DNA from 2 places in the Ruicaihuangia ninglii genome. Region 1 is predicted to be linked to the other one. Evidence: predicted binding sites of a transcription regulator. Region 1 holds the regulator's gene; the other holds the start of a gene.

Evidence for each region. The regulator HrcA, encoded in region 1, represses chaperone genes, less so after heat shock. The targets are predictions, from matches to a motif close to TTNGCACTCGNNNNNNNCGAGTGCNAA.
Region 2: groES (co-chaperone GroES) is a predicted target of HrcA. The motif match lies at 1,721-1,747, and genes of this name have one in related genera.

What each region holds. Positions count from the first base shown of each region.
Region 1 is NZ_CP046619.1:1,711,794-1,715,198, forward strand. It holds gene GO591_RS08175 (16S rRNA (uracil(1498)-N(3))-methyltransferase) at 1-189, opposite strand, end outside; gene dnaJ (molecular chaperone DnaJ) at 204-1,307, opposite strand; gene hrcA (heat-inducible transcriptional repressor HrcA) at 1,307-2,335, opposite strand; gene GO591_RS08190 (DUF4870 domain-containing protein) at 2,504-2,884, shown strand; gene GO591_RS08195 (DUF4870 domain-containing protein) at 2,960-3,316, shown strand.
Region 2 is NZ_CP046619.1:2,588,529-2,591,933, forward strand. It holds gene GO591_RS12605 (hypothetical protein) at 1-286, opposite strand, end outside; gene rarD (EamA family transporter RarD) at 335-1,261, opposite strand; gene groES (co-chaperone GroES) at 1,344-1,640, opposite strand; gene GO591_RS12620 (THUMP-like domain-containing protein) at 1,841-3,016, shown strand; gene GO591_RS16085 (DUF4190 domain-containing protein) at 3,013-3,405, opposite strand, start outside.

The DNA.
Region 1 (3,405 bases):
GAGGCGGGTGGCATCCGCTTCGGTGATCTCGCCGGTGACCACCAGGCCCTGTCCGTTGCCGATCGACAGGCTCTCGCCCACCCGCATCCGGCTGACGGTGACCGCATGCTTGGCCTCCGCACCGGTGAGCTGGACGCTTCCGCCGGGGGTCACCTCGATGAGCGACTCGTTGAGGTAGAAGTGCGCCACGGGTCAGGGCCGGATCAGAGGTTCAGGAAGCGGTCGCGCAGTTTGGCGAACAAACCCTGCTGGAAGTGCGCGAGCTGCGGCGCCTCACTCTTGTACTTGCTCGCGAACTGGCGGATGAGTTCTTCCTCTTTGCGGTTCAGCTTGGTCGGGGTGACCACCTGGATACCGATCCGCAGGTCGCCGCGACCGGACCCGCGCAGGTGGCTGATACCGCGATCGGGAATGGTGATCACCTCGGCGCTCTGCGTTCCGGGCCGGATGTCGACCGTGACTTCACCGTCAAGCGTCTTGAGGGTGACCTCGGTGCCGAGGATCGCGTCGACCATCTCCACTTCAAGAGTGGCCAGCAGGTCGTCGCCGTTCCGGCTGAAGGTGTCGTGATGGCGCACCTTGATCTCGAGGTAGAGGTCGCCGCGCGGACCGCCGGCCTGACCGACCTCGCCCTGGCCGGGCATCTGCAGCCGCAGCCCGGTGTCAACGCCGGCCGGGATGTCGACGGGAATCGTGCGGCGTGCGCGCACGCGTCCCTGGCCGGCGCAGGTCGGGCACGGGTTCGGGATGACGGTGCCGTAGCCGCGGCAGGTGCCACACGGGTTCGAGGTCATCACGTTGCCGAGCAGGCTGCGCACGGAGCGCTGAATGCTGCCGGTGCCGTGGCAGATGTCGCAGGTGACCGGGGAGGTTCCGGGCGCGCAGCACGACCCGTTACAGGTCTCGCAGAGCACGGCGGTGTCCACTTCAATGTCCCGGCGGGTGCCGAAGATCACCTCGTCGAGGTCCACCTCGACGCGAAGCAGGGCATCCTGACCGCGCTCACGCCGCGACCGCGGTCCGCGGCCACCGCCCGCACCCGCGCCGAAGAAGGTCTCGAAGATGTCGCCGAAGCCGCCGAAACCTTGGCCACCGAAGCTCGGCTGCGGACCCAGGTCGTACTGCTGACGCTGCTGCGGGTCGCTGAGCACGTCGTACGCGTGCGTGACGAGCTTGAAGCGCTCGGATGCATCCGGGCTGGGGTTCACGTCGGGGTGCAATTCCCGAGCGAGCCGCCGATAAGCCTTCTTGATTTCGTCAGGGGTCGCGTTTCGGTCGACTCCGAGAACGTCGTAATGGTCTGCCACTACCTGGTTTCCTCACCGAGCAGCCGCGAGAGATAGCGGGCCACTGCCCGCACGGCTGCCATGTTGTTTGAATAATCCATTCTTGTTGGCCCGATCACGCCGAGCCTCGCCAAAGCGCCACCGGATGCCGCGTAGCCACTAGTCAGTACCGACGTGTCGGACAGGCCGAACTCGGCGTTCTCCCGTCCGATGCTGACGGTGACGGCCTGGGTGTCTATCTCCAGTTCGTGGAACAGCTTCAGCAGGGTCACCTGTTCCTCGATCGCCTCGAGCACAGGATAGAGATTTCCACTGAAATCCTGCTCGGTGCGCACGAGGTTCGCCGTGCCCGCCATCACCAGGCGGTCGTGGCGGTTCGCGGCGACCTGTCCGATCAGGCCGGCGGCAACCTGACGGATCACCGTCGCCCGCTCGGGAGCGAACAGCTCGGTCAGCGTGGAGAGTTCAGCGGAAGCCTCCGCGAGTCCCTTTCCACCGAGCACGGCGTTGATCTTGGCCCGCATCTCACCGAGGAAGGCCTCATCGACGCTGTCGGCCACTTCGATGATGTTCTGGTCGACCCGACCGGCATCCGTGATGAAGACGGTCATCAGCCGGTGAGTTCCGAACGGAACCAATTCGACGTGGCGCACTTTCGACGGGCCGAAGGTCGGGTACTGCACGAGGGCGACCTGGCTGGTCAGCTGCGACAGCAGCCGCACCGTCCGTCCCAGCACGTCGTCAAGATCGGCGGATTCACCAAGGAAGGTCTCAATGGCTGTGCGTTGCGCGGCGGTGAGCGGGCGCATGTCCGCGAGCTGGTCGACGAAGACCCGGTAGCCCTTGTCGGTCGGCACCCGGCCGGACGAGGTGTGCGGGGCTGCGATCAGCTCCTCTTCTTCCAGCAGGGCCATGTCGTTGCGGATCGTCGCCGCCGACACGCCGAACGCATAGCGTTCGACGATGGATTTCGATCCGACTGGCTCGCGTGAGGCGACGTAGTCCTGGACGATGACACGCAGTACTTCCAATCCGCGCTCGGAAACCATGCTCACCAACCCTTCGCCTTGGCACTCGTCTACGGGGACTGCTAATTCTACCGCGACACGCGCCGGGGCGGTCCATTGCCCCGCCATGGGGGCTGGGATTACCTTGTGAGATGACCGAAGCGACGGCCCTCAGCTGGTCGTTCGCACCGCATTTCCAGGAGGATGACAATGACTGACCAGCCAGCACAGCCCGTCACCCCGCTCACTGCGGAACAGGATAAGCAATGGGCATCCTTTGCCCACCTTGGCGGCATCCTGAGTTTCCTCCCCTCGCTGATCATCTACCTCGTGTTCAAGGACCGGGCGGCCTTCACCCGGCAGGAGTCACAGGAAGCCCTGAATTTTCAGCTCACGCTTCTGATCATCAATGTGGCGTGGTTCATCATCACGCTGGTCTTGACCGTCGTGACCTTCGGCATCCTTGGCTTCCTGGGGAACCTGAGCTGGATCGTGTGGATCGTCGGGGTGATCTTTTCCATCCTGGGTTTCATGAGCGCCAAGGACGGTGTCGCCTACCGCTACCCGTTCGCGCTCCGGATGATCAAGTAGATCGACGGTCACCATTAAGCAGGCAGGCCCTCGCGAGTCCGGGCGGAAGCCCGGACTCGCTGGTTTAATGAGCGCATGACGAACCCCTACCAGACGCCGCAGCCGCTCAGCCCCGCCGACGAGAAGCTGTGGGCGACACTGATCCACCTGGGTGGGATCTTCTTCAGCTTCGTCCCTGCGCTGATCGGATATCTGGTGTTCAAGGACCGTGGCCCGTTCGTGCGGGACCACGCGCGCGTGGCGCTGAACTTCCAGATCACGATGATCATCGCGTACATCGTCGGTGGCATCACCAGCATCCTGCTGATCGGGTTCTTGATCCTGGCCGCTGCCGGCATCCTCGTCGTCGTGTTCAGCATCATCGCCGCGATCACCGCGAACCGAGGCGAGTACTACAAGTACCCGCTGACCATCCCGTTCATCGGCCAGTAGCTGGTCGGTTGCTGGGTTGGGCATCTTCTCCTCCACAGGACCGGTTCGCGCTGGTTCCTAACAGGTGAAACCGCCTGCTGATCAGCGGA
Region 2 (3,405 bases), 880 kb from region 1:
CCGCTTCAGCGACACCGCGGTGGATGACCTGCACGGGCGCCCCGTTCACGCCGCCGGCATCGTTGATCTCGCGAACGGCCAGTTCGACGGCCGCAACGATTGCGGCACCGCCGGCGGCGGCATCCGTCTGCGTGCCAATGCGGAGCACGCCGTCACCCGACGCAGCGGGCGCAGACTGCGTCGGTTTCGGCTTCGGGGCGGGAGCGGGTTCGGCAGTGCACCCGGCGAGCGCTCCGGTGATCGCTGCGGCGAACGCGAGGGCGGTGATCAGGGACGTGCGGGGCATGCGGAAGCCTTCCGGTGCGATTGAGGACACCGGCAGACTAGCCAGCCGTCACGCCGGTGTGACGGAGGCGCGGCGGGGTCGCGCAGACAGGAACATGTCAATGCTCAGCACGATGATCGCCACCCAGACGAGCCCGAAGCCGATCCAGCGCTCGAGGGGCATGTCCTCCTGCAGGATGAATGCCCCGAACAGGAACTGCAGCACAGGTGCCAGGTACTGGGTCATGCCCATCCAGGTGAGCGGCAGCCGGCGCGAAGCGGCCGCGAACAACAGCAGCGGCACGGCGGTCACCACGCCGGCGCCGAGCAGGAGAAGGGCATGCCCGGGACCCGCAGTGCCCAGGGTCAGTCCGCCCATCGAGCCCATCACGATGAGCGTGACGATAGCCGCGGGGGTCAGCCATGCGGTCTCCAGTGTGAGCCCGCTGATCGCGTCGACCTGAGACCCGACCTTCTTCTTGACGAAGCCGTAGAGGGCGAACGAGGCGGCGATGATGAGCGCGATCCACGGCACCTCCCCATAGCCGATCGCGATGACGAGCACCGCCACGACAACGAGCGCGACGGAAGCCCACTGCAGCGGCCGCAGCCGCTCGCCGAGCACCAGCACGCCAAGCAGCACCGTCACCACCGGGTTGAGGAAGTAGCCGAGGGATGTCTCGAGGATCTGGCCATTCAAGGCGGCGTAGACGAAGACGAGCCAGTTGATCACGATGAACAGACCGGCGATGGCCATCGCCGCCAGCAGTCGCCTGTTGCGGGCGATCGCAGCGAACGCGCGCCACCCGCGGGTGACACTGAGCAGGATGGCGCAGAAGACCAGCGAGAGTACGACTCGCAAGGCAACAATCTCGACCGGCCCGCTGGGGGCCAGCAGCAGGAAGTAGACCGGCAGCACGCCCCACAGGCCGTACGCGCCGATCGCGAATCCGATGCCAGACCGCCGGTCCATGGCCGGATCTCGAGAAGAAGTCATCGATCAAGCCTATGCGTGGAAAGTTCCGGGAATGACGAAGGCCCGATGGCGAACCACCGGGCCTTCACTCTCGCAGATCGTCTTAGCGGACGATGACCGCGAGCACGTCGCGAGCGGAAAGCACGAGCAGGTCCTCGCCGCCGTACTTGACCTCGGTTCCTCCGTACTTGGAGTAGATCACCTTGTCACCGACGGCGACGTCGAGCGGCACGCGGTTTCCGTTGTCGTCAATGCGGCCGGGGCCGACTGCCACGACCTCGCCCTCCTGGGGCTTTTCCTTCGCAGTGTCAGGGATGACGAGACCGGAAGCAGTAGTCTGCTCCGCCTCAACCTGACGAATGACGATGCGATCCTCGAGCGGCTTGATGGAGACCGACACGGTTGACCTCTTCTTTCTGAGACAAATCCGGGGTTAGCACTCTCACATCGAGTGTGCCAAAACCCAGTGTAGGCAAAGGGTTGGCACTCGTGCAACGTGAGTGCCAACCGTTTCGCTGGTCGAGCACCTTCGAGATCTCGGCAGGCTCGATCAACGGGCGCCTGGTCGAGCCGGCCGAGACCGAGTGGGAGGATAACCAGATGGATGCCGCGGAACTGCGCGAAGTGCTTTCGTTGGAGGGCCTTCGGCTGCTGGACGCCCTGCCGCCCTATGAGAGCTCCGCCGACGTGGTGCGGATGGTGGCCGATCTTCGGAAAGCCGGCCACTCCCCCGGGCTCGTCGCCGCGGTACTGAACCAGTCCAAGCTGCGCGGCCGGGCACGGGCCAAGTTCGGCGACTTCGCCGACCGGATGCTGTTCACCGAGGCCGGCCTGGAGCAAGCCACGCGCCTGCAGGTGGCCGCGCTGCACGCCGGCCGGTTCCAACGCGCCGGGGTGCACTGGGTCGCCGACCTGGGCTGCGGCATCGGCGCGGACGCGATGGCTCTGGCCGCCCTTGACATCGATGTCACCGCGGTTGAGCTCGACGAGGTCACCGCGGCGGTCGCCACCTACAACCTCGCTCCGTTCACCGGCGCGCGTGTTGAGCATGCCGCTGCCGAGGAGGTCGATTTGGCCGGTATCGGCGGCGTCTGGCTGGACCCGGCGCGACGGTCCGAGAAAGTCAGGCTGAAGGACCCCGCGGACTGGTCGCCGTCCCTGGACTTCGCATTCGGCCTGGCCGAGCACTATCCGACCGGCATCAAGCTCGGCCCCGGCATCGACCGCGACCTGATCCCCGCCGACTGTGAGGCGCAGTGGGTGTCGGTCGACCACGAAGTCGTCGAGCTGGGGCTGTGGTTCGGCGCGGTCGCACGGCCGGGGATCGGTCGCGCCGCCCTCGTCATCGGTGCCCATGGCAGCGCCGAGCTGACCGCCTCGGAAGACAGCGCCGATGCCGACACCGGCCCGCTCGGCGAGTACCTCTACGAACCGGACGGCGCCGTCATCCGTGCCCGCCTGATCGGCGACCTGGCCCGTCAGCTGGGCGCACGGATGCTGCATCCGACGATCGCCTACCTGACCAGCGATGCGCGCGCGGACACCCCGTTCGCGAGCCGCTTCAGGATCCGGGAGACACTGCCCCTCGACATCCGCTCACTGAAAAAGGAACTGGCAAGCAGAGATATCGGAACGCTCGAGATCAAGAAACGCGGAGTCGACATCGACCCCGCCTCGCTGCGCGGCAAGCTCGGCCTCAAGGGAACGCAAAACGCCACCCTCATCCTCACCCGACTGGGCGAGAAGAGGGTGGCGCTGCTGGCCGATCGAGACTAGAAGCTGGAGTTCGGAATCGAGCCGAGCACCAGGAACGGCAGCACGAGAATCAGGAATGTGAATAGCAATCCGAACGCGATGCCGATGTAGCCGGTGATGATGCCGGTCAGCCAGAACGGCTTGGCGTGCGGCTCGCGGTTCTGTGCCATGTGACCGGTGATCACCGCGGCGACCGAGGAGAGGAAGCCGAGGATCGGCACCCAGGTGAAGATGATGCCGGCGATACCGGTGATCATCGACACCACGCTGAGCGTCTGGGGCCTCGTAGCGCCCGGAGCGCCGTACGCGGGCTGCCCATAGGCCGGCTGGCCGTACGGCTGGTTCGGCTGCCCGTAAGGCTGATTCGGCTGCTGGCCGTACGGCTGGTTGGGCTGGCCGTACGGCTGGGT